DNA from 4 places in the Nesterenkonia aerolata genome. Region 2 is predicted to be linked to each of the others. Evidence: riboswitches for the same ligand, from Rfam matches in the RefSeq annotation. Region 2 holds a riboswitch; each other region holds the start of a gene.

Region 1 (7,851 bases), on a different contig from region 2:
AGCTGCCGGGCGAAGGTGAACGGGTGTGCCTGGATGACCGAGGAGGTCATCGCCAGACCGATCCGCTGGGTCGAGGCCGCCAGCGCGGAGATCAGCACCAGCGGGTCGTTGGCCGGGATCTGCAGGCCACGGCGGACATGCGAAGCCCATCCGCCCTCGTGGTCGCCGTAGACTCCGACCACATCGGCGAAGAACGCCAGATCGAACCCGGCCTCCTCCAACCGGCGGACCAGCTCCGTCCAGTGCTGAAGCTCGTTGAACCGGTGCTGCTGCGCGGTCTCACGCCGCCAGGCTCCGCCGAGGATGTGGCTGGTGGTGTTCATCAGGAACGCCGAGAGGATCAGCGGCTTCGCGGCACGGTGGGACGCGGCACTGCTGGATGCGGCGCTGCTGGATGCGGCAGGTTCGGATGCAGACACAGGCACTGTCACCTCAGGCCGAGAGCTCGAGGGCGGCGAGCTCCTTGAAGGAGCTCTGGTGGAAGACCATGCCCGCGGCACCGGGAATCGATCCGACGTCGGTGATCTCCAGGATGACGATGTCGTGATCGCCGGCGCGGACCTCGTCGTAGATCCGGGTGCTCAGCCACATCGGGCTCGCCGGGAGGGTCAGGGCACCGGCGTCGTCGATGGCGTAGTCGACTCCGTCGAACCGGGAGGCCCGGTCCTTCGAGGCCAGCTGACGGCACAGGCCGAACTGATCACGTCCCATGACGCTGACCCCCAGGGCTGGGGCCGAGCGCAGCCGGGGCCAGGTCTGGGAGGTGTGCTGCACGGCGAAGGTCACCAGCGGCGGTTCCAAGGACACCCCGACGGTGAACGTGGACGCCACCAGCGCCTGCGGGGCACCGTCGATCTGCGCGCCGACGGCGACCACACCCTGCGGGAAGTGCGAGAACGCCTCGCGCAGGTCGAGCGGATCGAAGGTCCGTGTAGTGGGAGTGGTAGTCATCTCTGTCTCCTCATGCATCGGGTCAGAAAGCCCCGAATCAGATATCGAGTTTCTGCCGGGCGGAGCTGATCACCCCGGTGTTGAAACCGGCTAGGTGCAGTCCACCGTGGAAGCGGGCGTGTTCGATCTTCAGGCAGCGGTTCTGCACCGCCTCCAGCCCGGCGTCCTTCGCCTGCTGGGCGGCCTCGGTGTTCTCGATGCCCAGCTGCATCCAGATGGTCTTCGCCCCGACGGCGACGGCGTCGTCCACGATGCTCGGCACATCGGCCGGCTTGCGGAAGATGTCGACGATGTCGGGGGACTCGGGGAGGTCCTGCAGCGAGTCGTAGACCGGGTGGCCGAGGATCTCATCGACTGTCGGGTTGATGAAGTACACCCGGAAGGTCGAGGAGCTCAGCAGGTAGGTGGCGACGAAGTGGCTGGACCGAGAGGGTTTATTCGAAGCGCCGACGATCGCCACGGACTCGGCGTTCGAGATCAGCTGCAGCCGCCTCACCGCCGAGGGCGGCTCCCAGATGCCGTGCGGGTGCTCTGCCACGGGTGCGGTGGTGGTCATCGTGCGTCTCCTTCGTCCTGTGCAGTGCCGCGCTGTTCTGCACCATCCTGTGCAGCGCCGTCCTCTCCAGCGCCGTGCAGCGCGGCCTCCAGTGCCTGGTCGATATCCCAGAGGATGTCCTCCGGGTCCTCCAAGCCCACCGAGATGCGGATGAGGTCCTCAGGGATCCCGGCGGCCTCGAGCTGTTCGGGGCTGAGCTGCTGATGGGTGGTCGAGCCCGGGTGCAGCACCAGGGTGCGCACATCGCCGACGTTGGCCAGATGGGAGGCCAGCTGCAGGGACTCGATGAACCGTGCCCCGGCCTCTCGCCCCCCGGCCAGCCGGAAGCTGAACACTGAACCGACCCCCTGGGGCAGCAGCCGCTTGGCCAGCTCGTGGTCCCGGTGCGAGGGCAGACCGGCGTACTCCACCGAGAGCACCCGCTCATCCGCCTCGAGCGCCTCGGCCACCCGCTGGGCGTTGGCGATGTGCGCGTCGATCCGCTGCGGCAGGGTCTCCACCCCCTGGATGAGCTGGAACGCCGCCTGCGGGGTCAGCGAGGGGCCGAAGTCGCGCAGCTGCTCGGCGCGGATCTTGGTGAGGAACCCGAACTCGCCGAAGTTCCCCCACCAGCTGAGCCCCCCGTAGGAGGCCACCGGCTCGGTCATCTGCGGGAAGTTGCCGTTGTCCCAGGGGAACTCACCGGATTCGACGATCACTCCGCCCAGAGTGGTGCCGTGTCCGCCGAGGAACTTCGTCGCCGAGTGGACGACGATGTCGGCGCCGTGCTCGATCGGCCGCAGCAGGTAGGGAGTGGTCAGCGTGGAGTCCACCACCAACGGGATCCCGCGGGCATGGGCGACCTCGGCCAGACCCGGGATGTCGGCGACGTCGGAGCTGGGGTTCGCGACGGTCTCGGTGTAGACCACCTTGGTGTTCTCGGTGATCGCCGCGGCGAAGTCCGCCGGGTCGGTGGAGTCCACGAAGGTGGTCTCGATGCCGAAGCGGCGCAGGGAGACGTCGAGCTGGGTGATGGTGCCTCCATAGAGCTTGGAGGAGGCGACGATGTGGTCCCCGGAGCCGCACAGCGCGGCGAAGACCAGGAACTCCGCGGACATCCCCGACGCCGTCGCCACGGCCCCGATGCCGCCCTCCAGCGCGGCAATCCGCTCCTCGAAGGCAGCCACCGTCGGGTTGCCGATGCGGGAGTAGATGTTGCCGTACTTCTGCAGGGCGAAGAGGTTGGCGGCGTCGTCGGTGTCCTTGAACACGAAGGACGTGGACTGGTGGATCGGCACCGCACGGGTGCCGTAGACGGCGTCCGGCACTGCGCCGGCGTGCAGCGCGCGTGTGCGGAATCCGAACTGGCGGTCGTTCATCGTCTCTCCTGTGCTGTGGGGGTCTGTGCAGTGCCGCGGGCGCGGCAGATCTCGTCGATCACGGGGACGCAGGGCTCGTTCTGCAGGCTCGTGGTGTCTCCGAGCTTCTGCCCATCGTGGAGCTGAGTCAGCAGCCGGCGCATGATCTTCCCGGACCGGGTCTTCGGCACCTCGGGCACGGGGATCAGGGTCCGTGGTTTGGCCACCGGGCCGATGACCTCACCGACGTGGGCGCGCAGCATGCTCAGCAGCTCAGTCTCGGCGGCAGCGTCATCGGCGATGCGAGCTTGGGCACCGGCGGAGAGCACCACGAAGGCGACGGCGGCGTGGCCGGTGGTGGCATCGGCCACCGGGCAGACCCCGGCTTCGACGACGTCGGGGTGGGAGACCAGCGCGGATTCGATCTCGATCGTGGAGAGCCGGTGCCCGGAGATGTTGATGACATCATCGATGCGGCCGAGGATCTGCACATCACCGTCTTCGTCGATCTTCGCGCCGTCGCCGGCGAGGAACCAGCCCCGGTCGGCGTACTTCTCCCAGTACGAGGTGTAGAACCGCTGCGGGTCACCCCAGACAGTGCGTGCGGCCGAGGGGATCGGGGTGGTGACCACGATGTTGCCCTGCACGTGCGGAGCCACCGGCTCCCCAGACTCATCGACGACGGCGACCGCGGTACCCGGCATCGCACGTCCGGCCCAACCGGGCTTCAGGCGGTGGCCGGTGGCGGGATCGGCATCCTCGGGCCGCGGGGAGAGCACAGTGGACCCGGTCTCGGACTGCCACCAGGTGTCCACCATCGGCAGCGCGGGCGCGCCCTCGGCATCGCGGGCGTCCCGGCCGAGCTGCTGGCGGATCCAGTGCCAGGCCTCCGGGTTGACGGCCTCGCCCACTGTGCCGGCAAGCCGCAGAGAGGACAGGTCGTATTCTGCCGGGATTCCCTCCGGGAACCAGCCCATCAGTGAGCGCACCAGCGTCGGCGCGGTGTAGTAGGTGCTGACCCGGTGACGGGCGATGATCTCGAAGTGCCGCCCCGGGTGGGGAGTGTTCGGAGTGCCCTCGAAGATGACCTGGGTGGCGCCGGCGGAGAGCGGCCCATAGATCTCATAGGTGTGTGCGGTCACCCAGGCCAAGTCCGCAGTGCACCAATGCACCTCGCCCTCGCGCCGGGCGGGGTCCGGGTGGGCGAAGAGCCGCAGGTAGGTGTAGAGCGCGCCAGTGAGGTAGCCGCCGGTGGTGTGCACCAGGCCCTTGGGCTTGCCGGTGGTGCCGGAGGTGTACATGATGAACAGGTCATGCTCGGCGTCGAAGGACTCAGGGGAGTGCACCGGTGAGGCGGTCTCCACCGTCTCGTGCCACCACAGATCCCGGCCTTCGGTCCAGGAGATCTCAGAGCCGGTGCGGCGGATGACCAGCACGTGCTCCAGATGCCCGCCGTTGTTGACGCCAGCCTCGGCCACGGCGGCGTCGGCATTGGCTTTGACCGGAACGGCGGTGCCCCGGCGGAACTGCCCGTCGGTGGTGACCAGCAGCTTCGCACCGGTGTCCTCGACGCGGAACTTCAGCGCCTCAGCGGAGAACCCGCCGAAGACCAACGAGTGGACCGCGCCGATCCGCGCGCAGGCCAGTGTGATGACGATGGTCTCCACCAGCACCGGCAGGTAGATGACCACGCGGTCACCGGGGCCGATGCCTAAGTCCGTCAGCGCATTCGCGGCACGGGAGACCTCCTCCTGCAGCTGCGCGTAGGTGACGTCCCTGCGGTCGCCGGGTTCGCCCTCGAAATGCAGGGCCACCGTGTCACCGCGGCCGGCGGCGACGTGCCGGTCCACGCAGTTCACGGCCGCGTTCAGCCGACCTTCTTCGAACCAGGCCGCCTCGGGTCCCTGCCGGGTCTGCGGGTTCGGCGGTGTCCACCGGCGCACGGTCTCCCACGGGGTGTCCCAGTCGAGGAGTTCGGCGGTGCGGGCCCAGAACGCCAGACGGTCTTCGTCGGTCTGCGGGTCCGGCCAGCCGTGCACATCAGCCAACAGCGGATGGACGGCGGCGGTGTTCAGCGACACGGGCGGAATTCACTCCCATCGGTCCTGGCGGTAGCACCCACCTTGCGGGAGGATCTCCCATGGGTTGCTGCGGCGTCGTCGAGCCAGATCTCTCAGCCGCTCTGGATGGTTCGTCAGTTCATCGTACGCCTGGGGTGTGGCCGGGCACAAAGAACGTGTCTGAGTATGACCGGCTGGATGGCCGTGTGCCTCGTGGCACCTGCTGCTCAGCCCAGGATCTCCGCCCAGCACCTCAGCCCCAGGTCTTCAAGGCCTTGCGTTCCAGGACGCCGAGCAGGGCATCGGTGAGCTTGCCGAGGATGGCCAACAGCAGGATGGCCAGCAGCAGGCGGTCGGTCCGGCCGTTGTTCTGGGAGTCGGTGAGCAGGAAGCCCAAGCCCATGGACGAGGCGATGAGCTCCGCGGCCACCAGGAACAGCCAGGCCTGGGCCAATCCCAGCCGCAGCCCGGAGAACACCGAGGGGACCACGGCCGGCAGCTGGACCGTGGTCAGCAGGCGCACCCCGTGGAATCCGAAGGCCCGTCCGGCCTCGACCAGCTGCGGGTCCACATGGCGCAGCGCCGAGTGCACCGCAGTGAAGACAGGGAAGAACGCGCCGATGGCGATCAGCGTGACCTTCGAATCCTCATAGATGCCCATCCAGAGGATCAACAGCGGCACCCAGGCCAGTGAGGGCACCGCCCGGAACGCGCCGATCGTGGGCTGCAGCAGTGCATCGGCGATCTTCGAGAGTCCCAGCAGAGACCCGATGACGAGCCCCAGCCCGGCGCCGACGGCGAAGCCGAGCAGCACCCGCTGCACGGAGATGGCGATGTGGTGGGTCAGGTCTCCGCGCTCGAAGAGCTCCACACCTGCGGTCAGCACGGCCTGCGGGGCCGGAAGCTGCACCGGGGTGAACACTCCCGCGGCGGTGACGCCGTACCAGGTGGCCAGCAGCACCAACGGCACGACGGCGCCGATGAGCAGCCGGCCTCCGGGCAGGGCGCGGCGGCGGCGCACACCGGCAGTCTCCTCCGGTGTGGTGTCCGGGGTCTTTCGGGTGTTCTTCGGTGACGTGTGCGCCTCGGTCTCGGCAGAGGCCTCGGCATGGGGAGTGTCAGTAACTACTGTCATGAGTCCTCCCCGTCAGCGTCCCCATCAGCATTTCCGCCGGCGGCTTCGGCCTGCTCGGCGAACTCAGGGTGGAACAGTGTGTCCAGGGCGTCGTCGATGCTCTGCTGCTCGGAGACGTCGCCGGTCTCCACGAAGTACGGGCCGATGTTCTCTAACACCTCGTACTGCTCCTCGCCCGGCACCGGGTCCACGCCGAAGTTCGAGCGCTCGGTGATCACCAGTTCGGCGACCTCGACGTCGATGTCGGCCTCCTCCGCGAGGATCTCAGCAGTCTCCTCCGGGTTCTCCTGGGCCCATTGCCGGGCGCGTTCGTAGGTGTCGATCACCGTCTGGGTGACCTCGGGGTGGTCTTCGATGAAGTCCTCAGTGCTGTTCACCACGGAGTAGGTGTTGAAGTCCACCTCGCGCCGGAACAGTTCGGCGCCCTCCTGCTCAGCGGAGGCCATGATCGGGTCCAGCCCCGCCCAGGCATCCACATCCCCGTTCATCAGAGCCGTCCGACCGTCGGCGTGCTGCAGGTTCTGCACTGTCACGTCACCGGGCTCCAGTCCTTCGGCCTCCAGCGCTTGGAAGAGGAAGAAATACGGGTCAGTGCCCGCGGTCGCTGCTACGGTCGCGCCCTCGAGATCGCTGACGGTCTCCACATCGGAGTCCGCCGTGGAGACCAGCGCCGTCCATTCTGGCTGGTCAGCGATGAGTACGGTCTTCACCGCGGAGCCATTGGCCCGGTTGAGCAGGGCTGCCGACCCGGCGGAGGAGCCGAAGTCGACAGCGCCGGCGCGCAGATTCTCATGGGCGCGGTTCGAGCCCTGGGACTGCACCCAGTTGACGTCGATCCCCTCTTCGGAGAGCTCCTCCTCCAGCCACCCCTGGTCTCGAATGATGAGGCTGAGCGGGTTATAGGTGGCCCAGTCGATATCCAGAGTGCTCAGGTCTGAGTCCTCCTCGTCCGCGGGGCCTTCCCCGTCGACGCAGGCGGTGGCCAACAGGGCGCTGAGCCCGAGCACTGCCGCGGTTCTGGTGCGGCGTCTGGCCGTCATCAGGTGTGTCCTCTCGCTCAACGGTGCGCTCCTTCTCCAGTGGCGCCCCCAGTAGTCTCCGCAGCGGTTTCTGCAGTGGTGTCCGCAGCGGTAGTGCCCTCGACGCCGAGGCCCTCCAACAGGGCGCCGCGCAGTGCGGCCAGGTGCGCTGAACCGCGGTCCCGGGGGCGGGGGTTGGTGATCTCCAGCAGCTGAGCCACACCGGCACCCTCGCGGTCGGTGCCGTCAGCGCCGAGCAGTAGAATCCGGTCAGCCAGGTGCAGCGCCTCATCGACGTCATGGGTCACCAGCAGAACGGTGGTGCCGGTCTCAGCGTGGATGTCCAGCAGAAGGTCCTGCATCTTCAGCCGGGTCAGGGCGTCGAGTGCGCCGAACGGTTCATCGAGCAGCAGTACTCCGGGGCGCCGGGCGAGAGCGCGAGCCAGGGAGGCGCGCTGGGCCATGCCCCCGGAGATCTCCCGTGGGCGCAGGTCAGCCCGTTCCGCCAGGCCGACGAGCCGCAGCAGCTCGTCGACGCGCTCGCGGCCCTGAGCCTTCGGGGTGCCGCGGGGCAGACCAAGAGCCACGTTGGCGCGCACTGTGCGCCAGGGCAGCAGACGAGGTTCCTGGAACCCGACCGCGGTGCGCTCGTCGTAGCGGCTCACCGCCTGCCCGGCGATCTGAGCCTGACCGGTGAAGCCGGTGTCGAGCCCGGCCACGGCCCGCAGCAGGGTGGACTTCCCGCAGCCCGAGGCTCCGAGGACGGCGAGGATCTCACCGGGGCGGATGTCGA
Region 2 (7,851 bases):
CTACTGCGCGCGGTGAAGCAGCACGACGTCAATACGTGGAGCCGCGAGCACATCATCACGGACCTCGCCCGTGAGCTCAGTGCGCGGCTGACCGACCTGCCCCGCAGCTTCGCCGCCGTCTCCTCCGGCGCCGAAGGGCTGTGGCTGGCCACACGAGCGACCGCCGAACAGGGTGCCACACTCGCCGTCGCCGAACCGGCTTCACCGGGATACCTCGCCGTCTTAGAGTCCCTGGGACTGCATACTCTGGCAGTGACCTGTGACGAGGAGGGCCCCCGCCCGGAGGATCTGGAGCAAGCCCTGGACGGCGGCGCCGCCGTCTTCGTCCACTGCCCCGGCGGAGCCTTCAGCGACAGGGGCACGCTCAGCGCCGAGCGTGCGCTGGCGCTGGAGAAGGTGCTGGAGCGGCATCCGGACACGCTGATCATCGAGGACGATCCGCTCGGGCCGGTCTCGGAGTACCAGCAGGGCCACTCCCTCGACGTGTTGTTCCCCGAGCAGACACTGCGCGTTCTGGGCTTCGACCGCGCAATGGGAATCGATGTCCGCACCTCGGTGCTGGCCGGGCCGAAAGCTCTGATCGACCGCTGCCTGATGCACCGCTCCGGGGGCGTGGCCTCGAACAGCCGACTGCTACAGCACGCACTGGCGCATATGCTGCGTGATCCGCAGGTCACCCACCGGCTGCAGTCAGCGCGCACCCACTACGCCCTGCGGCGGCGACTGGCGCTGGACACCTTCGCCGAGGCAGGGCTGACCGTACGCAGCGGACCGGCAAGCTGGGCACTCTGGGTGGAGGTGAGCGACGAACGTGCCGCGGCACTGGCTCTGGCAGGCAGGGGGGTCGTCGTCGACGTGGGTGCCGGAAGCATGATCAGCCAACAGAGGCCCGGGATGCTGCGGCTGTCGATCGCGCAGCTGCCGGAAGACCCGTCACTGCTCCGGGAGCTGGCTCGTCTCGTCGCCGATGCAGCCTCCGGCCAGCTGGAGGACGTCACCTTCCTCTGAAGTCGCGCGGTGCTGATGAGCTGATGTGCAGAGGATCGCCACGTATCCCCGCACCTGGATCGGCACGCTGCCACTCTGCTCAGGCGGCCAGCAGTGCTCGGTCCAGATCCTCGATGAGGTCTTCGACGTCCTCGATACCCACGGAGAGCCGCAGCAGATCCGCCGGAGGTGCCTGGGGTGTGCCGCGGGTCGAGCCGTGGGTCATCGTCGCCGGATGACTGATGAGCGACTCCACTCCCCCGAGGCTCACCGAGAGGCCGAAGACGCCGGTGGACTCCGCAACCCGACGCGCTGCGGCCTCACCGCCGACCACGGCGAAGGAGACCAGTCCCCCGAATCCGGACATCTGCCGTGCGGCGATCTCATGGCCGGGGTGATCGGCCAGGCCGGGATACAGCACCCGGGCGATCCGCCGGTGCCCGGTGAGCCATTCGGCCACGGCCCTGGCGTTCTCGCAGTGCTGACGGATCCGCACGCCCAGCGTCTTCAGCCCGCGTGCAGTGAGGAAGGCGTCCTGCGGCCCGGCCACCGCACCGGCGGCGAACTGCTGGTAGCCCAGCAGATCCCCCAGCGGCTCGCCCTCCCACACGGCCTCACCGGTGACCAGTGCCCCGCCCAGAACATCGGAGTGTCCGCCGATGTACTTGGTCGTCGAATGCACCACCACGTCAGCGCCCAGCGCCAGGGGCGTCTGCAGTGCCGGGGAGGCGAAGGTGTTGTCCACCGCCAGCAGGGCTCCGTGCGCGTGCGCCGCCTCAGCCCAGCGTGCGATGTCCACGACGCTGAGCAGCGGGTTCGTGGGAGTCTCCAACCAGACGAGCTTCGCCGCGTCATCCTCAAGGGCCGCCCGCAGCGCCGTCTCGTCCTGCGGATTGACGAAGACCGTCTCCACACCCCACCGGGAGTACAGCACCGAGAGCAGCCGGTGGGTTCCGCCGTAGGTCTCGGCGGCGGCCAGCACGGTATCGCCCGGGCGCAGCACCGCCCGCAGCAGCGCGTCCTCGGCGGCGATCCCGGAGGCGAAGGCGAAACCGCGGGCACCGCCCTCCAGCGCGGCCAGCTGGGTCTCGAGACCACTGCGGGTGGGGTTCGCCCCGCGGGAGTACTCATATCCCGTGTAGAAGGTGTCCACTCCGGGCTGCGTGAACGTGGAGGTCTGGTAGATGGGCGGAACCACGGCGCCGGTCAGGCCGCAGGGTTCCTGCCCGGCGTGGACCGCCGAGGTGCGGAATCCCGGGCGGACGACGTCGAGGCCGAGGTCAGGGAGCGTCGTCATGCGCGGACTCCTTCCAGGATGCGCAGTTCGTCACGGACGTCGAATCCGCTGCCCTGCTGCGCGGTCTGCCAGCCGGGCCCCTCCTGGGGCCTGTGCTCCTCCTGGGGTCTGTGCCCGAGCGCCGCCTCGAGGGAGGAGGCGAGGTCAGCCCAGATGTCCTCGACGTCCTCCCGTCCGACCGCCAACCGCACCGTCTGCTCGGTGATCGCACCGGCGGCGCGCAGCTCCTCGCTGAGCCGGCAATGCGTCATCGACGCCGGATGACAGGCCAGGGTCCGCGCATCACCGAGGTTCGCGGCGAGCTTGACCAGGGTCAGGGAGTCGAAGAACCGCTCGACGTCGGCGCGCTCCGGCAGCTCGAAGGACAGCACGGCACCGGCACCGCGGGGAAAGTCTCGCTGGGCGATGGCCGCATCCTGAGACGCGGGCAGGCTGGGATGCCGGACCGTCTCCACCGCGAGGTGCCGCTCGAGCCGCCGGGCCAGCTCCTCGGTGGAACGGCAGTGGCGCTCCATCCGGACGTCGAGGGTCTCGATGCCCTCCAGCAGCTGCTGGGCATTCCAGGGCGCCAGCGTGGGGCCGAGATCGTTGAGCAGCTGGGCGCGGATCAGGTGCAGCAGCGCACCGTGGTCCCCGTGGGCCGCCACCAGTGACCGGCCTCCGAAGCGGCGGCGGGCCGTAGTGAGCTGGAGCCAGCGCTGCGGGTCGGCCGAGGGCGTAAACCGGCCGGTGTCGACGATAGCTCCTCCCAGGACGGTACCGCCGCCGGAGAGGTACTTGGTGGCGGAATGCACCACCAGGTCGGCACCGAGCTGACCCGGACGCAGCAGGTGCGGGCTGGCCAGCGTGTTGTCCACGACCAGCGGCAGCTGGGCACTGTGGGCGATCTCTGCCAGCGCCGGGATGTCCGGGAGGTCGGCGTGTGGGTTGCCGATGGACTCCACCAGCAGCGCCCGGGTGCGGAAGGTGATCGCCTGCCGCCAGCTCTGCGGATGATGCGGGTCCACCCAGGTGACCTCGATGCCGGCTTCGGCCAGAGTGTCGTTGAGCAGGTCTGCGGTACCCCCGTAGATGCGCTCAGAGGCGACGATATGACCGGCGGAGACCCCCGGGTCGGGTTCGCCGTCGGGAGATTGCCCGGACCGGCCCGCCAGGGCCAGCAGCGTGAGGCTCAGCGCGGCCTGCCCAGAGGCTGTGGCTACCGCGCCGACGCCGCCTTCCAACGCAGCGATGCGCCGTTCGAACAGGGCCACTGTGGGATTGCCCGTCCGCGAGTAGGTCAGCCCCGGACTGCGCTGGGCGAAGCGCTCCCGGGCCTCGGCCAGAGTGGCGAACTCATAGGCCGCGCTCAGGTGCACCGGGGCCACCACGGGGGTTCCGGCCGGCTCAGCGCCGGTGCCCGCATGGATCTTCGCCGTGGCCCCGGAATCACGGTGGAGCGTGTGCTGCCCCGGCGTGTTCGGGGAGGCAGGCCCCGCTGAAGACCTCGGTGATGAATGGGATGTGGAATGCGGGTCAGCCATCACTGGACCCCCTCCTTCGAGTGGGGGCGCAGGGGCCCGTCACCAGTGTTCCGGGCCCGCCGAGAGCGCCATGCTTACCACGTGCGGTGTGCACGCAGCCGGATCGTCATCTGGGGCACCCCGCCACAGCGAGAGGGTTGCCGACCGGTCGGCCAGAGCCTTGGAGACCGGTGCTCGTGATCCTTAGACCGTCACACTACCACCGAATCATGAACATTGACAGCACATGAGGGGCAGAGTGTTCATCTCTTGGGAGCGCGATGGAGGTCAGCGGAAGAGCTGCGCGGTGGCCAGCTGCGCGCCCTCGGCCAGGCTTTCCAGCTTCGCCTGGGCGATCTGCGGATGGATGCGCCCGCCGAGGCCACAGTCGGTGGAGGCGATGACGTTCTCCCGCCCCACCCGCTCGGCGAAACGGATGATCCGCTGGGCCACCAGCTCCGGATGCTCGACGACGTTCGTCGCATGGGAGACGATGCCCGGCAGAATGACCTTCCCCTCGGGCAGCTCGACGTCGTCGAAGACGGTGAACTCATGCTCGTGCCGGACGTTGGCGGCCTCGAAGGAGTAGTACTTCGCGTCGATCTGCAGCATGAGATCCACGATGTGCCGGAACTCGATATCCGTGGTGTGGGGGCCGTGCCAGGAGCCCCAGCACAGGTGGAAGCGGACCTGTTCCTGCGGGAGGCCGCGCAGAGCGTAGTTGATGGCCTCGACGCGCAGCTGGGTGAAGCGCCGATAGTCCTCGATGCTGGGCTCCGGGGTGATCTGGTCCCAGTTCTCGGCGATCGAGGGATCGTCGATCTGCAGGATCAGCCCGGCGTCGATGATGGCCCGATACTCTTCCCGCAGCACCTCGGCCCAAGCGTAGAGGTGTGCCTCCTCGTCCCGGTAGTGCCGGTCGGCGATGCGCGCACCAGAGCCTGGCGCGATCGAGGTCATGAATCCGGTCTCCAGTCCGGCGGCGTCGAGACCGGCCCGGAAGTTCGCGATGTCTGAGGCGATCTGCTCCTGCCCCGTATAGGCCAATTCGCCCACAGTGGCGGGGAACGGGGTGGCGGTGTTGCCGGTGCCGATGCCGGATTCCGGGTCCTGATAGGCCTGCTGGAACCGCACCCAGTCCCGGCGGTTCGGGAAGCTGGTCAGCTGGATCTCACCGGGGGACGATTCGACGTTCGGCTGGCTGAAGATGTCCTCTCCGGTGACCTCCAGACCTTCCACGCGCTGGAAGATATAGGACCACCAGGCGCCGTAGTCGGTGGCTTGGCTCATCGCTTTGCCGTACTCGCCGTCGCCGGGAACCGTGATGCCTGCCGCCTGCTGCCGGGCGACGATGTCGGCGACGGCGGCGGAGAGGCGCTGCTCGAACTCCTCGGTACGGATCAGGGTGAGGCCGTCGTCGGCGAACTCCCGGGCAGCATTGGCGGCGATCAGCTCCTCGGTGCGGGGCAGCGAACCGGCATGGGTGACCAGGATCTGCTCAGTGGGGTCGGGGGTCTGCGGCATAGTGGAGCCTCCTTCGTGGCACATGTTCGGTCTATGTGATCGGCGTTGAAATTTATGTTCAACTGTTTGTCAGTTGTATCACGCCGGTGCACCGCAAGGCACCCGCCAGTCCGCCTTCCGCGAAGAACCCAGGAGCCGTCGAGGCTCGCGCCATAGACTGGGGCGCAGGAGCTGACCACACCGACGACGGCACCTCGGCGGCGAAATCCGCCGTCCGCCTCGCCGTCTCCCTGACTTCACGAGGAGGATCCCTATGGCCAAGGACTCAAGCTTCGACATCGTCTCCACTGTGGATAAGCAGGAGGTCGCCAATGCGCTGAACCAGGCGCAGAAGGAGATCGCCCAGCGCTACGACTTCAAAGGGGTCGGGGCGGAGATCGACTTCTCCGGAGAGAAGATCCTGATGCGCGCCAACTCTGAGGAGCGGGTCAAAGCGGTGGCGGACGTCTTCGGTTCGAAGCTGATCAAACGCGGGATTTCCCTGAAGGCGTTCGATTCCGGCGAACCCTACGCCTCCGGCAAGGAATACCGCATCGAGGGCCTGATCAAGGAGGGGATCGATCAGCCGACGGCGAAGAAGATCTCCAAGATCATCCGTGACGAGGGGCCCAAGTCGGTCAAGGCCACCATCCAGGGTGATGAGCTGCGCGTGACCTCGAAGTCCCGGGATAATCTGCAGTCGGTGATCGCCCTGCTCAAGGACTTCGACGACGCCGCCCTGCAGTTCGTGAACATGCGATGAGGAGGCCCCAGTGAGCCATCACAACGGACGACTACGGACCATCGGGCTGCTCTCGCTGCTCTTCGGGCTGCTGCTGGCCATCGGCGCGATCCTGGCCTACTCCTCCGGAAACTCCTTCTTCCTGGTCCTCTTCGCCGGCATCGGCCTGGTCTCAGTGGCCTACAGCTACTGGAACTCGGACAAGATCGCCCTGCGTGCGATGAAGGCCTACCCGGTCTCCCGGGAACAGGCCCCGGCGCTCTACACGATGGTCGAGGAACTCGCGCAGCGGGCCCAGCAGCCGGTGCCGCGCATCTACATCGCCCCTTCCCCGACGCCCAACGCCTTCGCCACCGGCCGCAACCCGGAGAACGGGGTGGTGTGCTTCACCGAGGGGATCCTGAATCTGCTCAATGAGCGGGAGCTGCGCGGGGTGACCGGTCACGAGCTGATGCACGTCTACAACCGGGACATCCTGATCTCCTCCGTGGCCGCCGCCGTCGCGGGGATCCTGACCACGGTCAGCCAGTTCTTCCTGCTCTTCGGCATGGGCCGCGGTGGCAACAACAACGGCGGCGGGAACCCGCTGGCGCTCATCGGCTCACTGGTGGCGGTGCTGCTGATGCCGCTGGCCGCCGGTCTGATCCAGATGGCAATCAGCCGCACCCGGGAGTACGACGCCGACTCCGACGGTGCTCAGCTCACCGGTGATCCGCTGGCGCTGGCCTCGGCGCTGCACAAGCTCGCCGGCGGCATCGAGCGGCAGCCGATGGCGGAGGACCCGAAGCATGACGCGCACGCGCACATGATGATCGCCAACCCCTTCGGCGCCCGCGCGAAGCAGCTGTTCTCAACCCATCCCCCGATGCCCGAGCGCATCCGGCGGCTCGAGGACATGGCCGGCTACCGCGACCCCGGGGCGCAGGGCTGAAAGAGTCCCGCCCACACACATCGAGTCCCCGATTCCTGCAGCGTGTCGGGCCAAAAACGGCCTGAACTGCTGCGGGAATCGGGGACTCGATGCAGTTCGGGGCGGCGTTCAGCCGAGATCGCGGTCGAGCTGGCGGGAGATGCGGACCATCTCGTCACGCGGCACGACCTTCACCCGCTCACGCTCCACCGGGCCCTTCGAGGTCGCCTCGGAACCGAGGCCGACCTCGTGCTGGTCCAGCTGCAGCCAGCCCTCCCAGGTGGTGTACTCCACTCCGCGGGACTCCAACAGCTCGATGATCGACTGCTCCTCCGGCGATGCCGCCGGCGGCAGCTGATGGATGTCCTCCAGCAGGCAGCCCACCGTCTCCAGCGCATCACCCTTGGTGTGGCCGATCAGCCCCACCGGGCCGCGCTTGATCCACCCGGTGGCGTAGGTGCCGGGCATATGGGCGCCGTCGTCGCCGATGACGCGACCGGCCTCGTTGACGATCACTCCTCGGCGGGAATCGAAGGGCACGCCGGAGACCTCAGAGCCGAAGTACCCGATCGCCCGGTAGACCGCCTGGCACTCATAGTCGATGTACTCACCGGTGCCGGAGACCCCGCCGGAGCCGTCGAGCTCCATCCGCTCGAAACGCACCCCGGCGACCTTTCCGGCCTGCTCACCGCTGCCCTCCAGGATCTCCACCGGCTGGTGCAGGAAGTGCATGTGCAGCCTCCGGGAGGCCTCCTCAGTGCGCTCCTCCTGCTCCACCAGCCAGTTGGTCAACGTGTTGACCATGGTCTTGACCTGGTTATTGGTGCGGATGGACTCGTCTGAGGCCTCGTCGAACTCGAAATCCTCCTCGTAGAGGACGATGTCGACGTCCTGGGAGTGCGCCAGCTCG
Region 3 (7,851 bases), on a different contig from region 2:
GGACCACGTCGGGGTCACCAGCTTCTGCGCGCCGCCGACCGTGTGGCGGATGCTGATCAAGGCCGATCTCACCCAGCTGAAGACCCCACCGCAGAAGACGATCTCCGCCGGAGAGCCCCTGAACTCCGAAGTCATCGACCAGGTCAGCCGTGCCTGGGGCTGCACGATCCGTGACGGCTTCGGCCAGACCGAATCTACGCTGCAGGTGGCCAACACTCCGGGGCGTCGGCTGAAGATCGGGGCGATGGGGCTGCCGCTGCCCGGCTACGACGTCGTGCTGATCGACCCGCTCACCGGCCAGGAGTCCCAGGAGGGTGAGATCTGTCTGCGCCTGGACCCACGGCCGGTGGGGCTGATGAAGGGTTATTTCGGGGCGCCCGAGAAGAACGACGAAGTGTTCCGCGACGGTTTCTACCACACCGGGGACATCGCCTCACGGGATGAGCAGGGCATCTTCACCTACGTGGGCCGTGCTGACGACGTCTTCAAATCCAGCGACTACAAGATCTCACCCTTCGAGCTGGAGTCTGTGCTGGTCCAGCACCCGGCGGTGGTGGAGGCGGCACTTGTCCCCGCTCCCGATGAGATGCGTCTGGCGATCCCGAAGGCCTATGTGACGCTGACGGCCGGTTATGAGCCCTCGGCTGAGACGGCGACGGAGATTCTGCAGTTCTGCCTGGACCGGTTGGCTCCGTATAAGCGCATCCGGCGGATCGAGTTCACCGAGCTGCCCAAGACGATCTCGGGGAAGATTCGCCGGGTGGAGCTGCGCCAGCATGAGAGCCGTCGTGCTGATGCCGCCCCGGACGCAGCTGAGGCGGCTCCTGCCCTGGGGCGGGAGTTCCGTGAGGAGGAGCTTCCGCTGCGCCGGTGAGGTGCGGCGGAAGTCGGTGAGGGGCAGTCGTAGACTGTGACGATGCCGAACAGACCCACGGAGCTGAGCAGAGATCCCATCGCCGAGGCGCGGCGGAATTGGGAGCGTCACGGATGGGGGGAGGTGGCCGCCCCGATGGCGGCGGTCACCTCGGTGATGCGTGTGCAGCAGATCCTGCTCGCCCGGGCGCAGCAGGTGCTCAAACCGTTCCGGCTGACCTTCGCCCGCTACGAGATGATCGCGCTGCTGAGCTTCTCGCGGGAGAAGCAGATGCTGATGAGCAAGGCCAGCGCGCTACTGCAGGTGCATCCGACCTCGGTGACGAATACCGTGGACCGGTTGGAGGCCGCCGGGCTGGTGGAGCGCCGCCCGCATGCCTCAGACCGGCGGGCGGTGCTGTTGATCCTCACCGATGAGGGGCGTCGTATTGCGGAAGAGTCGACGTGTGCGCTGAACGAGCAGCTCTTCGCCGAGACCGGGTTCGAGGCCGAGGACGTCGCCGTCGTCAACGACATCTTCACCCGCTTCCGTGCTCGCTCCGGGGACTTCATCACTTAGCCCAGAACGAACCCAGAGCACAAAAATCCGAACTGTGTGGGGAATCCTGGCCTTATAGAGACCGGATTCCCCACACAGTTCGGATTTTTGTGGCTGGTCAGGGGTGGGAGGACTCGCGGATGGTGTTGATGATCCCGGAGAAGTCTTGACCCGCGCCCTCGCCCTCGGCGAAGCGGCGGTAGATCTCTCCGGCCATTCGGCCCAGCTGGGCGTCCACACCGGTCTCATCCAGCGCGTTGGACGCCAGCGTCAGGTCCTTCGCCATCAGCGCCCCGGCGAACCCGGGGGTGAAGTCCCGGTTGGCCGGACTGGTCGGCACCGGGCCGGGGACGGGGCAGTTGGTGGTCAGCGCCCAGCACTGCCCGGTGGCTCCGGAGACGACGTCGAACATGGCCTCATCCGAGAGTCCCAGCTTCTCCGCCAGGACGAAGGCCTCGGAGACGGCGATCATCGAGACGCCGAGGATCATGTTGTTGCAGATCTTCGCGGCCTGGCCCAGCCCGGCGTCGCCGCAGTGGACCACCCGGCGTCCCATGATGTCCAGCAACGGGTGCAGCTCGGCGAAGACCTCTTCGGTGGCCCCCACCATGAAGGCGAGGGTGCCCGCCTCCGCGCCGACCACCCCGCCGGAGACCGGGGCATCGGCCGCACGAAAGCCTGCCTCCCGGGCCAGGTTCGCCGCCTTGACGGCTTCGGAGGTGTTGATGGTGGAGCAGTCGAGGAAGATCGCGTTTGGCTGCGCGGCAGAGAGTAGGCCTGGCCGCTGGTCAGTGCCCGCGTAGGCCTCCTTCACATGCTTGCCGCTGGGCAGCATGGTCAGCACGACCTCAGCCTGCGCGACGGCGTCCCGGGGGTCCTCGACGACCGCCACTCCCTTGCCGCGGGCGGCGTCAATCGCGGCGGGCACCACGTCGAAGCCGTGGACCTCGACGCCGGCGGCGACGAGGTTGGCCGCCATCGGCCCGCCCATATTGCCCAGGCCGATGAATGCCACACGGGGGAGCCTGGTGGTCTCCCCGGTCACCGGGGAGGAGGTCTCAGTCATGATCGTCTCCGTTATCTGTTGCTGATGATCAGCTTCCTTCGGGCATGACGAAGCTGGCGCCGTCCTTGATTCCCGAAGGCCACCGGGTGGTGACGGTCTTGGTCTTGGTGTAGAACTTCAAGCCGTCGGTGCCGTGCTGGTTGAGGTCGCCGAAGCCGGAGGCCTTCCACCCGCCGAAGGTGTAGTAGGCGATCGGCACCGGGATGGGCACATTGACGCCGACCATGCCGACCTCCACGCGCTGGGTGAAGTCGCGGGCGGCGTCGCCGTCGCGGGTGAAGATGGAGACCCCGTTGCCGAACTCGTGCTCGGTGGGCAGGCGCAGCGCCTCCTCGTAGTCAGCGGCGCGCACCACGCAGAGCACGGGTCCGAAGATCTCCTCGGTGTAGATGCGCATATCAGTGGTGACGCGGTCGAAGAGCGTCGCGCCGACCCAGAAGCCATCCGGGTGTCCTTCGACGCTGGCGCCGCGGCCATCCACTCGCAGTTCCGCACCCTCGTCGACGCCGATGCCGATGTAGTCCTCGATGCGGGCCTTGGCGTCGGCGCCGACGACCGGGCCGAAGTCGGATTTCTCATCCAGCGAGGGGCCCAGCGTCAGCTTCGCCATGCGCTCTTCGAGCAGGGCGATGAGCCGGTCGGCGGTCTCCTCACCCACGGGCACGGCCACGGAGATGGCCATGCAGCGTTCACCGGCGGAGCCGTAGGCGGCGCCGATCAGGGCGTCGGCGGCCTGCTCCAGGTCGGCATCGGGCATGATCACCATGTGGTTCTTGGCGCCGCCGAAGCACTGGGCGCGCTTTCCATGGGTGGCGGCCGCGGTGTAGATGGCCTGGGCGATCGGTGTGGAGCCGACGAAGCCGACCGCTTTGATCCGCTCGTCGGCGATGAGCGTGTCCACTGCCGTCTTGTCGCCGTGGATGACGTTGAGCACGCCGGCGGGCATCCCGGCCTCGACGGCGAGCTCGGCCAGGCGCACCGGCACGGAGGGGTCACGCTCAGAAGGCTTCAGCACGAAGGTGTTGCCCGCAGCCAGGGCGACGCCGGCCTTCCACAGGGGGATCATCGCCGGAAAGTTGAACGGGGTGATGCCGGTGACCACGCCCAGGGGCTGACGCAGGGAGTGGACGTCGACCCCGCGGGCCACCTCGGAGGAGAACTCGCCCTTGAGCAGGTGGGGAGCGCCGGCGGCGAATTCGACGACTTCGACGCCGCGCTGGATGTCACCCTTGGCGTCGGGGAAGGTCTTGCCGTGCTCGTTGGAGAGCGTTTCGGCGAGCTCATCCATGTGGGTGTAGATCAGATCCACCCACTTGAGCAGGATGCGCCCGCGGCGCTGGGGGTTCATCGAGGACCAGCCGTCGAAGGCGGCCTGGCTGGAGGCGATGGCGGCGTCGACCTCGGCTTCATCGGCCAGCGGCACAGTGGCCTGTGGCGCGCCCTGGACCGGGTTGAAGACCTCTTTCGTGCGGCCCGAGGTTCCCTCGGTGCGCTGTCCGTCGATGAAGTGCGTCACCTGGTGCATAGAAGCTTCTCCTCCGCCTCGAGGCTGGAATAGTGTGTGAGCTGAGTCTCGTTGGTAATCTAGCGAGAGATTATTGGACGTGCAACTATTTCTGGAGGTCCCGCCCATGTCATCCACCGTCATCGTCTCCGGCGCCCGTACTCCCATCGGCAAGCTGCTCGGTGGTCTCTCCACTCTGCGGGCCGCTGACCTCGGCGCAGTGGCGATCAGCGGCGCTTTGGACCGCGCGGCAGTCTCCGGCAATGATGTCGACTACGTCATCATGGGGCAGGTCATCCAGGCCGGCACGGGGCAGAATGCCGCGCGCACGGCGTCGTTGGCGGCAGGGATTCCGGCCTCGGTGCCGGCGATCACCATCAATAAGGTCTGCCTCTCCGGACTCAATGCGGTGGCGACGGCCGATCAGATGATCCGGGCGGGGGAGTGCGAGATCGTCGTCGCCGGGGGGATGGAGTCGATGTCTCAGGCGCCGCATCTGCTACCGAAGTCACGGACCGGGATCACCTATGGTGACGCCACCCTGGTGGATTCCATGGCTTATGACGCGCTCTGGGACCAAGCCACGGATCAGTCCATGGGCGCGCTGACCGAATCCTGCAACAGTGGTGAACGGGCCTATACCCGTGAGCAGCAGGATGAGTTCGCGGCGGCCTCGCACCGCCGTGCCGCTGATGCGGCCCAGGCGGGCCGCTTCGACGAGGAGATCGTCGAGGTGCAGGTGCCCCAGCGTAAGGGTGAGCCGGTGCGGATCAGTGCTGACGAGGGTGTGCGGGGTGACACGACGGCGGAGTCCTTGGGACGGCTGCGTCCGGCCTTCGCCAAGGACGGTACGATCACGGCCGGTTCAGCCTCACAGATCTCCGACGGCGCCTGTGCGATGGTCGTGATGTCCAAGGAGAAGGCCGAGCAGCTCGGCGTGGAGTGGTTGGCAGAGATCGGTGCTCACGGGATGGTCGCCGGTCCCGATTCCTCCTTGCAGCTGCAGCCGGCCCGTGCCATTGCTCGCGCTTGTGAGAAGGAGGGTGTTGAGCCGGGTGCTTTGGATCTGATCGAGATCAACGAGGCGTTCGCCGCCGTCGGGTTGGCCTCTGCCGAGGAGCTGGGCGTCGAGGCCGAAAAGGTCAACGCGGACGGCGGCGCGATCGCCCTGGGGCACCCGGTCGGTATGTCCGGTGCGCGCATCCTGCTGCATCTGGCGCTGGAGCTCAAGCGCCGTGGCGGGGGCACTGGTGCGGCGGCTCTCTGCGGTGGAGGCGGCCAGGGCGACGCCCTCATCGTCCGCGTCCCCTGATACCCCCGCACCGCACGTTTATCCGAATCGCTTGCGTAATCCGGCCTCTATAAGGCACGGATTCTGCAGAGAGTTCGGATAAACGTGCAGTGGGGTGTGCCCGGGTTGCCCTGAGGGGGTTTCCCGGGCACACTGATTCCTAAGGTCAAGAGTGCCAGCGCGAAACCCCGGTTTGCTGGCCGGCAACCCTCCAGTTCGCGGTGGGGTGCCCCGGGTGACGACCTGGCCTGACCGGTCTGCGGACATTCCGCAGTACCGGTGAGGCAAGCGCGGGCCTCCACGTCAGTGCGGCCCCACGCCAGTCCATGAGATGCCACGTCCATGGGGCAGGGCCGGAGGGCTCCGCGTCGTCGGAGGTCGGGTCCTTACCCCCAGGGACCGGACCGAACGGAGACGCCACATGACTGAGAGCACGGCACAGTCTGCCCATCGCTTTGAGACCCTCCAGATCCACGCTGGTGTTGAGCCGGATCCGCACACCGGCGCCCGTGCTCTGCCTATCCAGCAGAGCACGTCCTTCGTCTTCCCCAGCACCGAGTCCGCGGCCCGGCGCTTCGGCCTGGAGGAGCTCGGTCCCATCTACTCCCGGCTGACCAACCCGACGGTGGAGGCCGTGGAGAACAAGATCGCCGCCCTCGAAGGGGGCGTGGGAGCCCTAGCGGTGGGTTCCGGGCAGGCGGCCACCACGCTGGCGCTGCTGAACATCGCTGAGGCCGGCGCCCATGTGGTGGCCTCCCCGCAGCTCTACGGCGGCACGCAGAACCTGTTCAAGCACACGCTGCCCAAGCTCGGCGTGGAGGTCAGTTTCGTCGAGGACCCCGATGACGTCGAATCCTGGCGCGCGGCCGCCAAAGAGAACACGGCGGCGTTCTTCGGAGAGGCGGTGGCCAACCCTCGCGGTGACGTCCTCGACATCGAAGCCGTGGCTTCTGCCGCGCATGAGCTGGGCGTGCCGCTGATCATCGACTCGACGCTGACCACTCCGTACCTGATCCGGCCGATCGAACACGGCGCCGACGTCGTCGTCCATTCGGCGACGAAGTTCCTGGGCGGTCACGGGACGGCCATCGCGGGGATCATCGTCGACTCCGGCCGGTTCGACTACACGCGTTACCCGGAGCGGTACCCCGGTTTCACCGAGCCCGATGAGAGTTATCACGGGTTGGTCTTCGGTCGTGATCTCGGTGCTGACGGGGCCTTCGGGGTGAACCTGTCCTACATCATGAAGGCGCGGGTCCAGCTGCTGCGTGACCTGGGGCCAGCACTGTCACCGCATAACGCCTTCGAGATCAACCTGGGGCTGGAGACGCTGAGCCTGCGCATGGAGCGCCACGTCGCCAACGCTCAGCGCGTGGCCGAACATCTCCAGGCCCACCCGGCGGTGAAGCGGGTGAACTATGCCGGTCTGGCATCCAGCCCCTGCCATGAACAGGCGCGCCGGTACCTGCCACGCGGCGTCGGCTCGGTGCTCGCCTTTGAGGTCCGCGGTGGCGCTGAGGCTGGACAGCGCCTGGTGGACGCGCTGCAGCTGCATTCCCTGGTGGCCAACGTCGGTGACGTCCGTTCTCTGGCGATCCACCCGGCCTCGACCACGCACAGCCAGCTCAGCGAGGAGGACCAGCGGGCCGCAGGAGTCTCACCGGGAATGGTGCGACTGTCCGTGGGGCTGGAGCATATCGATGACATCCTCGCGGATCTGGACCAGGCGCTCGCCGGTGCCTCGGCCGAGGACTGAGCCACTGAGCACAGCCACGCAGACCTGCCCGACGGACCTACCAGCAGAGGATTCCACAGACGATGAGCACACCGGTGCTGTCCACCACTTTGAACGACTTCGGCCACCGCCCTGCCGGAGCCCTGCAGGTGCTCGACGTCGGCGGTTACACGTTCGAGGCCGGTGGTGCGTTACCTCAGGTGGAGATCGCCTATGAGACCTGGGGGCGGCTCAATGCGGCTGGTGACAACGCGGTACTGGTGGCCCACGCGCTGACCGGTGACTCCCATGTGGCCGCCACTGAGGCGGACCCGAGCACCGGGTGGTGGGAGGAGCTGGTGGGCCCGGGAAGGCCCCTGGACACGGACCGCTGGTTCGTCATCGCTCCGGCCATGGTCGGCGGCTGCTACGGCTCCACCGGCCCGGCGTCCCCGGATCCCGACGGCCGTCCCTGGGGTTCGCGGTTTCCCTTCGTCACCATCCGTGACACCGTCTGTCTGGAGGAGCGTCTGCTCCGTGCTCTGGGTGTGACCCGACTGCACGCGGTGATCGGGGGTTCGATGGGTGGTGCCCGCTCCTTGGAATGGGCCGCGACGTTCCCGGACTGGGTGGACGGGGTGGGGGTCTTCGCCTGTGGCGCGGCTTCGACTGCTGAGCAGATCGCTTTCGGTCAGGCGCAGGTGCAGGCCATCGAGAACGATCCGGACTTCGCCGGGGGTGACTACTATGACGGGGCGGCACCGTTGCAGGGGCTTGCGCTTGCCCGTCGGATCGCGCATATCACCTACCGCTCGGAGTATGAGCTGGGGGTCCGCTTCGGCCGTGAGGCTCAGCCGGGTGAGGA
Region 4 (7,851 bases), on a different contig from region 2:
CATCGCGGGCCTTCACGCCCCACACCGGAATCTCTGACTCCTCCGTAGGGCATCACATCGGAACGGAAACCGGGAATCTGATTGACGACGACTCCCCCCACCTCGAGCTCCTCGGCTGCACGCAATGCCTCGCCGAGATCCGCCGTATAGATGGAGGCCTGCAGGCCGTAGCGCGAATCATTTGCTACCTGGAAAGCTTCGTCGAGATCGCCCACTCTCCGCACTGCCGCGATCGGCGCGAAGATCTCCTCATTCCACAGCGCCTCATCATCCGAGACATCAGCCAGCAGCTCCGGCATGATCAATGCTCCACCAGCATGTCGAGCATTCACCGCTTCTGGCGCCTCACGACGAGCCACTGTTCGAGCACCTGCATTTCGGGCGGACTGAAGCGTCTCCTGCACCCTTTGACCTGCCGCAGAATCGATGAGCGCCGCCACCTGTGTCTCTTCGTCCCAGGGATCACCCACGGCTAACCGCTGAACAGCTTCACTCAACCGATCTTCGAAGTCCTCGGCGACATCTGCTGTGACGATTATCCGCTGGATGGAGATGCATGCCTGACCGTTGGCGTAGAAGGCACCTCTGACGACAGCGTCGACGGCGTCGTCGAGATTCGCCGAGCCGGTCACAATGAGTGCGGCATTGGACCCGAGCTCGAGAACGGTACGTCTTGGCGCCGCCGCCTTGGCGATCGCGTGCCCGACAGCAGCGGACCCAGTGAAGCTGACCACAGCGGCACGTTCATCGCTGACGAGCGCATTGCCGACCTCAGCACCTCCTGTAAGGCACTGAGCGATGCTCTCATCGAGCCCTGCTGAGCGCAGGCTCCTCCGGACTAGAGAAACGAGCCACAGAGCAGAGAGCGGCGTGGCGGGCGCAGGTTTGAGGATGAAGGGGGCTCCGACGGCCAGGGCGGGTGCGATCTTATGACTGGCCAACAGCAACGGATAGTTGAAGCCTGCGATGGCGACGACCGCACCCAACGGCCTGCGGCGATACCACGCTGTCATTCCCTCACCGCCAGGTTGGAGATCCACCGGCACCAGCTCGCCGAGATTGCGCCCCACCTCCTCTACCGAAGCCTCCCAGCAGCTGATCGTCCGCGCCACCTCGGTCCGGCAATCACGGCGCGGCTTCCCGGTCTCCAGGATGAGCAGGTCCTCCAGCAGGTGACGATTCCGACGTAGTCCTTCGACGCAATCCGACACCACCTGCTTCTTCACAGCCGAAGAGATCTTCGCGAACGCCATGCACAGCTGTGCAGCATGAGTCAGGGCCGACTGCGCCGTCGCCACATCGGCGACAGGGACCTGCGCGAGATCTTCTCCGGTCCACGCATCTACGACCGGCGAAGAGATCGATGGTGTGACCCACGCCGGGCCGACGGGCAACCCCGCCGGGACCTCCTCGAAAAGGGCTGAGGGGAAACGTCCTGCATCCATCACGTCGAACCTCCTGGTGCCACACCGACAACTGAATGTAATCTGATTCACATAGTACAACTTGTCCGACCAGTTCGACATCACATCGTGATGTGAGCTCAGGAGACTCCCATGACTGCCGACTCCGCCCCGCCGCCTAACGGTGAGAAGTCCGAGGACCAGCCATCCTGTGAACGTCGGCCTTCGATAGACATCGCCGTTCTGGCCGGCGACGGCATCGGACCCGAAGTCATCTCAGCCGCAGAGGATGTGATGGAGGCTGTGTCCGCGCGGACACCCCTCGGTGTCGGGCTGCGTCCGCGCCATGTCGACTATGACGCCGATGTCTACCTGAAGACCGGCCGCCTCTTCGACGACGCGCTGCGCGAAGAGCTACTCTCCAGCCAGCTCATACTGTTCGGAGCCCTCGGTGATCCGCGCGTGGCACCGGGAATCCTCGAACGAGGGATCATCCTGGCGATGCGCACGGCATTCGACCAGGCCGTCAACGTACGCCCCGTCCGTCTCTATTCCGGCGTCGAGTCGCCGGTCCGAGGCGTGAACGCAGAGAACTGCGATCTCGTCTTCATCCGCGAGAACCTCGAAGGAGCGTACACCGGGGGCGGATCCACCACACACAGAGGCACCGGTCACGAGGTAGCCCTCCAGGAGTCGGTGAACACTGAGCCGGTCATCAGACGAGCCACCCGCTATGCACTCGGTCTGGCGAGCCGACGCAGGGGCCACCTGACGCTCTGCCATAAGACGAACATCCTGACCGCGGCCGGTGACCTGTGGTGGCGAGTCCTGCAGGACGAGGCTCGGCATTTCAACGACGTCGACATCGACCAGGTGAATGCCGACGCCATGTGCCTGCACCTGCCCTATGATCCCGGGCGCTTCGATGTCGTCCTGACCGACAACCTCTTCGGCGACATCCTTACTGACCTCGGTGCGATGGTGCAGGGCGGGATCGGTCTCTCAGCGAGCGCGAACCTCAACCTGGAAGGCACCGCCCCCTCCATGGTCGAGGGCGTCCACGGGTCGGCTCCGGATATTGCTGGCCGCGGATGGGCCAGCCCCTTCGCGACGATCCTCTCGCTCGCAATGGGGCTGGCCTCTCTGGGTCATACGGAAGCCGGAATCGCCATCGAATCCGCCGTTGCCGCCGAGCTGTCCGGCGGAGTGCCGATCTCAGGGGTCGGGCTGCCCGGTGGTACGGCAGGAGCGGCTGAGCGGATAGCCGACCGAATCGCCGACGGCACCGCGGCGCCCGTCCCCCACTCGCTTCTCACGGCTCTGACACCTTCCCACTCATCGATGGGGTGATGCAGGCGATGGGCCAGTGACCGCTCAGCGACGGCGCAGCTGGAACTGTGCCGCGTAGTGGTTCTCCGGCAGGTGATCGCCACGGCCGAAAAGCTTCTGCCGCAGGGTTCCCGGTGTGTAGTCCGACTTGTACCGGCCCAGCTGCTGCAGCTCCGGGACGACGTACTCCACGATGTCCTCAAAGGTGCCCGGAGTGATGTGGTAAGCCAAGTTGAAGCCGTCCACGTCGGTCTCATCCTGCCATTCGGCCAGACGGCGCGCCGCCGTCGGGCCATCACCGACGATGACCGGACCGAACCCGCCGACGCCGACCCACTCGGCCAGCTGCCGCACCGTCCACGTCTCATCCTCACGGCCTGAGGCCTTCTGGAACGTCTCCACTGTGGAGCGGATCGCGTTGGACTCCACATCACCGATCGGCTGGTCCAGATCGAACGTCGAGAGGTCGATCCCCATCCATCCGGACATCAGCACCAGACCGCCCTCCGGGTCCACGTACTGGGCGAGTTCATCGTACTTGGCCTGCGCGGCCGCCTCGTCGGGCCCGGTGACCACAGTCTGCATCGCGAAGATCCGCACGTCATAGGGATCGCGCCCGGCCTCCACTGCGGCCTGACGGATCTTCTGCACCGAGGCCTTCGCCAGTTCCTTCGTCGGCGGGTTGATGAACACCGCCTCGGCGTGCTTCCCCGCAAAGGCGCGGCCGCGGGTGGACGCCCCAGCCTGGTAGACCACGGGCATCCGCTGCGGGCTCGGCTCCACCACGGAGATACCCGGAGTCTTGAAGAACTCACCTTCGTGCTCGATGCGGTGGACCTTCGACGGATCGGTGAACACACCACGCTCACGGTCGGCGACGACGGCGTCGTCCTCCCAGGAGGCCTCCAGCAGCTTATAGACCACGTCCATGTACTCATCAGCGTGGTCGTAGCGGCGATCGTGCTCCATCTGATCGTCCTGGCCCATGTTCTGCGCGGCCGCCGGCAGATAGCCGGTCACCACGTTCCAACCAACCCGGCCTCCGGTGAGGTGGTCCAGAGTGCCCAGCCGCCGGGCGAACGGGTACGGGTGCTCATAGGCGGTGCCCGCGGTGACTCCGAACCCGAGGTTCTGTGTGACCGCCGCCATCGCGGAGATCAGCAGGAACGGATCGTTCACCGGAATCTGCGCGCCGGACCGCAGTGCAGCCTCTGGGCCAGCGGCGAACACGTCGTAGGGGCCGAGCACATCGGCGATGAACAGGCCGTCGAAGAGGCCACGCTCCAGGGTCTGGGCGAGGGAAGTCCAGTAGCCGATGGTGTTGTAGTCACGCGCCCGATCCTCCGGGTGGCGCCACAACCCCGGGGACTGGTGGACCACGCAGTTCATATCGAAGGCGTTGAACAGGATCTCCCGCCCGCCTTGAGGGGTGTGCGGGGGCTGGGATGACGGCTGGGGCTGCGTCTGGGTCATGTCTCCTCCTGCAGAGCTCAGCCGATGCAGGGCACCCGAGGACAGACAGGTGCCCTTTTGGCACCGCTCCCAGGAGGACCTCCATCGGTCCTGGCGGTAGCACCCACCTACGGAAGACATCCTGTGGGTTGCTGCGGCGTCGACGAGCCAGGTCTCTCAGCCGCTCTGGATGGTTGCCCTTACACCCTACACCGGCTCAGCGGCCCGACGACGCACAACGTCATCTGCCGATGCCGGAACCGAGCGGTATATCGTGGGAGCCATGTCCACCCCCGAGTCCGCGACACCCACAGTCGAACCCACCGCCCTGGCGTCATCTTCCGCGGGTCCACTCGTGCGCATCATTTCTGCCGTCCTGGCCGAACATCCTGCTGAACAGACAACTGAGCAGGCAGGTGGTCCCACGGCGCAGGCGGATCACACCCTCACAGCCGAGGATCTGCTGCGCGATGCCCTGGCACAGCGGCACGTCGAGGTCGAAGAGGTCATGCCCGGGCACCTGCTGTTTCGATTCGCCGGTTACATCATCGGCGGAATGCAGGGACAGCTGACGACGTTGGTCTCAGAGCATTCCCGCCGCATCGCCGCAGATCAGAAGCTGCTGGAGCGTTTCCTGCGCCATGCCGACGTCGCTGTGCCAGAGGGCTCCGCTCCCCCGGTCTCCACAGCCGAGGAAGCCCCCGCGGGAGAGGGTGAGGACTCCGGTGAGGAGGACACCGACGACGAAGCCACCGGGGGGACGGCCGAGCAGTCCAGCATGGACGTCGAAGTGTTCGTCGTCGGCGACGAAGCGATCGCCGCACTGCTGCGCACTCCCGCTTTCGAGCACACCTCCGAAGGCCTGGTCTTCACCGACAACGGAGAACAGCAGCTCACCGTCGACGTCACCGATCTGCTCGCCCCGGGGCTGCGCGCGCTGGCTGCCGACGCCGTCACCGCTCTGCCGGGACTGGCTGCGGCATCTGTCACCGTCCGGACACCCGGAGTGGATTCAGCTGAGGACGCCGTGGTCACCGGGATCACCGTGGCCCCGGATATCCTCAGTTTCCACCGTCCGAATATCGGCCGGGGCCGCGATGCGTCCGGCGCGCTGGCGGAGAAGATCCTCAGGCGTGCGAGCCGCTGACCGGTTCACTTCCACCGGGTGAAGGGGCAGGTGCATCACCGATGGCGTTGAGCCCTTCCGGAAGCACGCCGTCGAGCTCGTACTCCCCCAATGAACGGGCGCGGAAGACGATCGGGTTATGCGTCGCGACCGTCTGGATGTTGCGCCAATGACGGTCCAGAGCCTTTGACCGTGACACTGCTGAGGCGCCGACCGTCTGGAACAGCTCACCGACGACGTCGAGACACAGCTGCGGCACCACCACATGAGCCCGCTCCACGGCGATCTCGCTCTCATAGACCGCGGCGGGGACATCGGCGCCGGCACCGGGTTCATGGGTACCGGCCAGGCGGCCTGCCTCAAGGGCGCGGTCATGGACACGGGCCACTTCCAGGACGGTGGACTCTGCAGCGAACAGCCCTGCTGACATCTTCCCCACGATCTGCTGGATGAGCGGGTCCTCGCGGAAGAGTTTGCCGGAGCCCGAAGTGTTGAACGTCCGCTTCCGCCCCCGGATCAGTGCCACTGCATCCCGCAGGGCGCCGCGGGCCGCACCGACCTGCACCGCAAGCAGATACAGCTGGAAGAAGGCGGCCTCGTGGACGGCTTCATGGGAGCCGGGGACACGGTCCAGCACGCCGATGGGCTCGATGTCCGCATCGACGAAGCGCGTGGTCCCGGTGCCGGTGAGCCGCTGGCCGAATCCGTCCCAGTCGTCCTCGACGGTCACTCCCGCCGCATCGGTGGCGACCACTGCGAACCGACGCCCCGGCCCGTCGTCGCGGGCGGCGGAGACCCGGGTGTAGTCGGAGAAGATCGTGCCGGTGGAGTAGAACTTCTCCCCGTCCAACCGCCAGCTGCCATCAGACCTCTGAGCAAGGACGGTATTGAGCTCACCCAGTGCGTTGCCGCCCTTCTCCGTGGACGCGTTGCCGATGGTGGCCCCGTTGAGCACCCGGCGGTACCACTCATCACGGATCTCCACCGGCTGGAAGCGCAGCGCATCGACGAATCCGAAATGCCCGCGGTAGAGGTGCGCGACATTGGAATCAGCTTCAGCCAGCCGGATGACCTCGACGATCAGCTCCTCCACTGAAGCTCCCGCGCCACCGTGTTCCTCGGGAACCCGGAGTGCGCCGAAGCGGTGCTCGTCAAGCCACCGGACCGCCTCGAACGGCAGCTCCCGGTCCAGCTCACGGCGCACGGCCCCCTCGGCGATCTGGCCGAGCAGTTCCTCAGGAAGCCTCGCTGTTCCCTGGCTCTGTGTCTCTGCCTGTGCCTGTGCCTGTGTCATCGGCTGTTCACGTCCTCCCATGCGTCGTCAAGATCCCGGTCGAACGCCGGGGTGAGTATTCCCTCGAGATAGTCGCCGTACCACTGCTCCACCGTCTCATCGTGGAATGCGGTGCGCAGGGCCTCATACTTCTCCGGATGCTCATCCCGGAACCCCGGCTTGGCACTGATCGTCAGCGCGAAGGGCAACGCCTCCTCAGCGCTCTCCATGATGAGCACCTCTTCCGGCATGACATCGACTTCCGCGAGGAGCCGGGCGAAGCCGAAGACGGCGTCCACATCCGTGTAGACCTGCCCCACAGACTGCTGATCGACTTCGATGAATTCCAGATTCTTCGGATTCGCTGTGATGTCATGGACACTCAACGCGGCCACGGGCACAGAGTCATCGATCTCCAGCAGCCCTCCGCGAGCCAGCAGACGGATACCCCGGCCGTTGTTCGCGGTGTCCACTGGGAGCGCGACGCGCGCACCGTCGGGAAGATCGTCGAGTGAGTTATAGACAGAGGAGTAGATACCGGAAGGCTGCTCGAACATGAAGAGGATCGGCTCGATATCGAGATCGTTGTCCTCGTTGAACTGTTTCAGATAGCTGAGATTCTGGAAGAAATTGACGTCATACTCGCCTCGCTCGACAGCGTGATTGGGCTGAATGATGTCAGTGACATAGGTAACCGAGACGTCCCAGCCGTCGTCTTCGAGGATTCCACGGGCGATCTCAGTGGGCTCTTGAAACGGTGCGGACTCCGTGACGATGAGCCGCAGCGCCTTTCCGCCGAAGGCGTCGAGTCCGCATCCAGTCACTCCTACTCCTGTGCCGAATCCGAGACCACCTGCGACAGCAGCGCCCCACATTCCGCTCAGCACGCTTCGGCGCGAGACGGCCTTGCCCATCAGCCCTGGACCTCTGTCCAAGCCTCGTCGATGTCGACGTCGAAGGCCGTATCCAGCACTCCGCCCTGATAGTCATCGAACCAGTCTTGGACCTCCTGGGACTGGAAGGCCTCCTGCAGGGCCTCAGCCTTTTCCGTGCCTTGAAAGTCAGGGTTCGCTGCAACCACACAGGTGAATGGCAGCGCCACATCATCGCCTTCCAGCACCACGGCGTCATCCGCATCGAGACCGATCTCCGCGGCCAGTCGGACGAAGGCGAAGGCCGCATCCACATCGGAGAGGCTCTGGGCCACTGACTGCTGATCGACCTCCACGAACTCCAGGTTCTGCGGGTTCTCCACGATGTCACCCTGG

The links. Region 2 has a riboswitch for S-adenosylmethionine ahead of RIL96_RS12060 (O-acetylhomoserine aminocarboxypropyltransferase/cysteine synthase family protein). Riboswitches for the same ligand answer to the same signal wherever they lie in the genome.
Region 1: linked by a shared signal. The riboswitch ahead of acs (acetate--CoA ligase) and the one ahead of RIL96_RS12060 (O-acetylhomoserine aminocarboxypropyltransferase/cysteine synthase family protein) in region 2 are both predicted to bind S-adenosylmethionine.
Region 3: linked by a shared signal. The riboswitch ahead of RIL96_RS01430 (O-acetylhomoserine aminocarboxypropyltransferase/cysteine synthase family protein) and the one ahead of RIL96_RS12060 (O-acetylhomoserine aminocarboxypropyltransferase/cysteine synthase family protein) in region 2 are both predicted to bind S-adenosylmethionine.
Region 4: linked by a shared signal. The riboswitch ahead of RIL96_RS05485 (LLM class flavin-dependent oxidoreductase) and the one ahead of RIL96_RS12060 (O-acetylhomoserine aminocarboxypropyltransferase/cysteine synthase family protein) in region 2 are both predicted to bind S-adenosylmethionine.

The regions. Positions count from the first base shown of each region.
Region 1 is NZ_JAVKGR010000004.1:76,925-84,775, forward strand. It holds gene RIL96_RS05405 (NtaA/DmoA family FMN-dependent monooxygenase) at 1-344, opposite strand, end outside; gene RIL96_RS05410 (flavin reductase family protein) at 433-951, opposite strand; gene RIL96_RS05415 (CoA-binding protein) at 989-1,507, opposite strand; gene RIL96_RS05420 (O-acetylhomoserine aminocarboxypropyltransferase/cysteine synthase family protein) at 1,504-2,865, opposite strand; gene acs (acetate--CoA ligase) at 2,862-4,919, opposite strand; SAM riboswitch class I at 4,938-5,037, opposite strand; gene RIL96_RS05430 (ABC transporter permease) at 5,158-6,039, opposite strand; gene RIL96_RS05435 (aliphatic sulfonate ABC transporter substrate-binding protein) at 6,036-7,079, opposite strand; gene RIL96_RS05440 (ABC transporter ATP-binding protein) at 7,097-7,851, opposite strand, start outside.
Region 2 is NZ_JAVKGR010000021.1:1,444-9,294, forward strand. It holds gene RIL96_RS12050 (aminotransferase class I/II-fold pyridoxal phosphate-dependent enzyme) at 1-1,008, shown strand, start outside; gene RIL96_RS12055 (cystathionine gamma-synthase) at 1,088-2,284, opposite strand; gene RIL96_RS12060 (O-acetylhomoserine aminocarboxypropyltransferase/cysteine synthase family protein) at 2,281-3,807, opposite strand; SAM riboswitch class IV at 3,873-3,989, opposite strand; gene RIL96_RS12065 (cobalamin-independent methionine synthase II family protein) at 4,075-5,310, opposite strand; gene RIL96_RS12070 (YajQ family cyclic di-GMP-binding protein) at 5,564-6,052, shown strand; gene RIL96_RS12075 (M48 family metalloprotease) at 6,063-6,962, shown strand; gene RIL96_RS12080 (FAD-dependent oxidoreductase) at 7,071-7,851, opposite strand, start outside.
Region 3 is NZ_JAVKGR010000001.1:308,659-316,509, reverse strand. It holds gene RIL96_RS01455 (AMP-binding protein) at 1-874, shown strand, start outside; gene RIL96_RS01450 (MarR family winged helix-turn-helix transcriptional regulator) at 917-1,432, shown strand; gene mmsB (3-hydroxyisobutyrate dehydrogenase) at 1,530-2,477, opposite strand; gene RIL96_RS01440 (CoA-acylating methylmalonate-semialdehyde dehydrogenase) at 2,506-4,002, opposite strand; gene RIL96_RS01435 (acetyl-CoA C-acetyltransferase) at 4,109-5,293, shown strand; SAM riboswitch class IV at 5,437-5,569, shown strand; gene RIL96_RS01430 (O-acetylhomoserine aminocarboxypropyltransferase/cysteine synthase family protein) at 5,694-7,028, shown strand; gene metX (homoserine O-acetyltransferase MetX) at 7,091-7,851, shown strand, end outside.
Region 4 is NZ_JAVKGR010000004.1:89,214-97,064, reverse strand. It holds gene RIL96_RS05495 (aldehyde dehydrogenase family protein) at 1-1,445, opposite strand, end outside; gene RIL96_RS05490 (isocitrate/isopropylmalate family dehydrogenase) at 1,557-2,753, shown strand; gene RIL96_RS05485 (LLM class flavin-dependent oxidoreductase) at 2,778-4,205, opposite strand; SAM riboswitch class I at 4,284-4,381, opposite strand; gene RIL96_RS05480 (ATP-grasp domain-containing protein) at 4,468-5,331, shown strand; gene RIL96_RS05475 (acyl-CoA dehydrogenase family protein) at 5,312-6,604, opposite strand; gene RIL96_RS05470 (MetQ/NlpA family ABC transporter substrate-binding protein) at 6,601-7,407, opposite strand; gene RIL96_RS05465 (MetQ/NlpA family ABC transporter substrate-binding protein) at 7,497-7,851, opposite strand, start outside.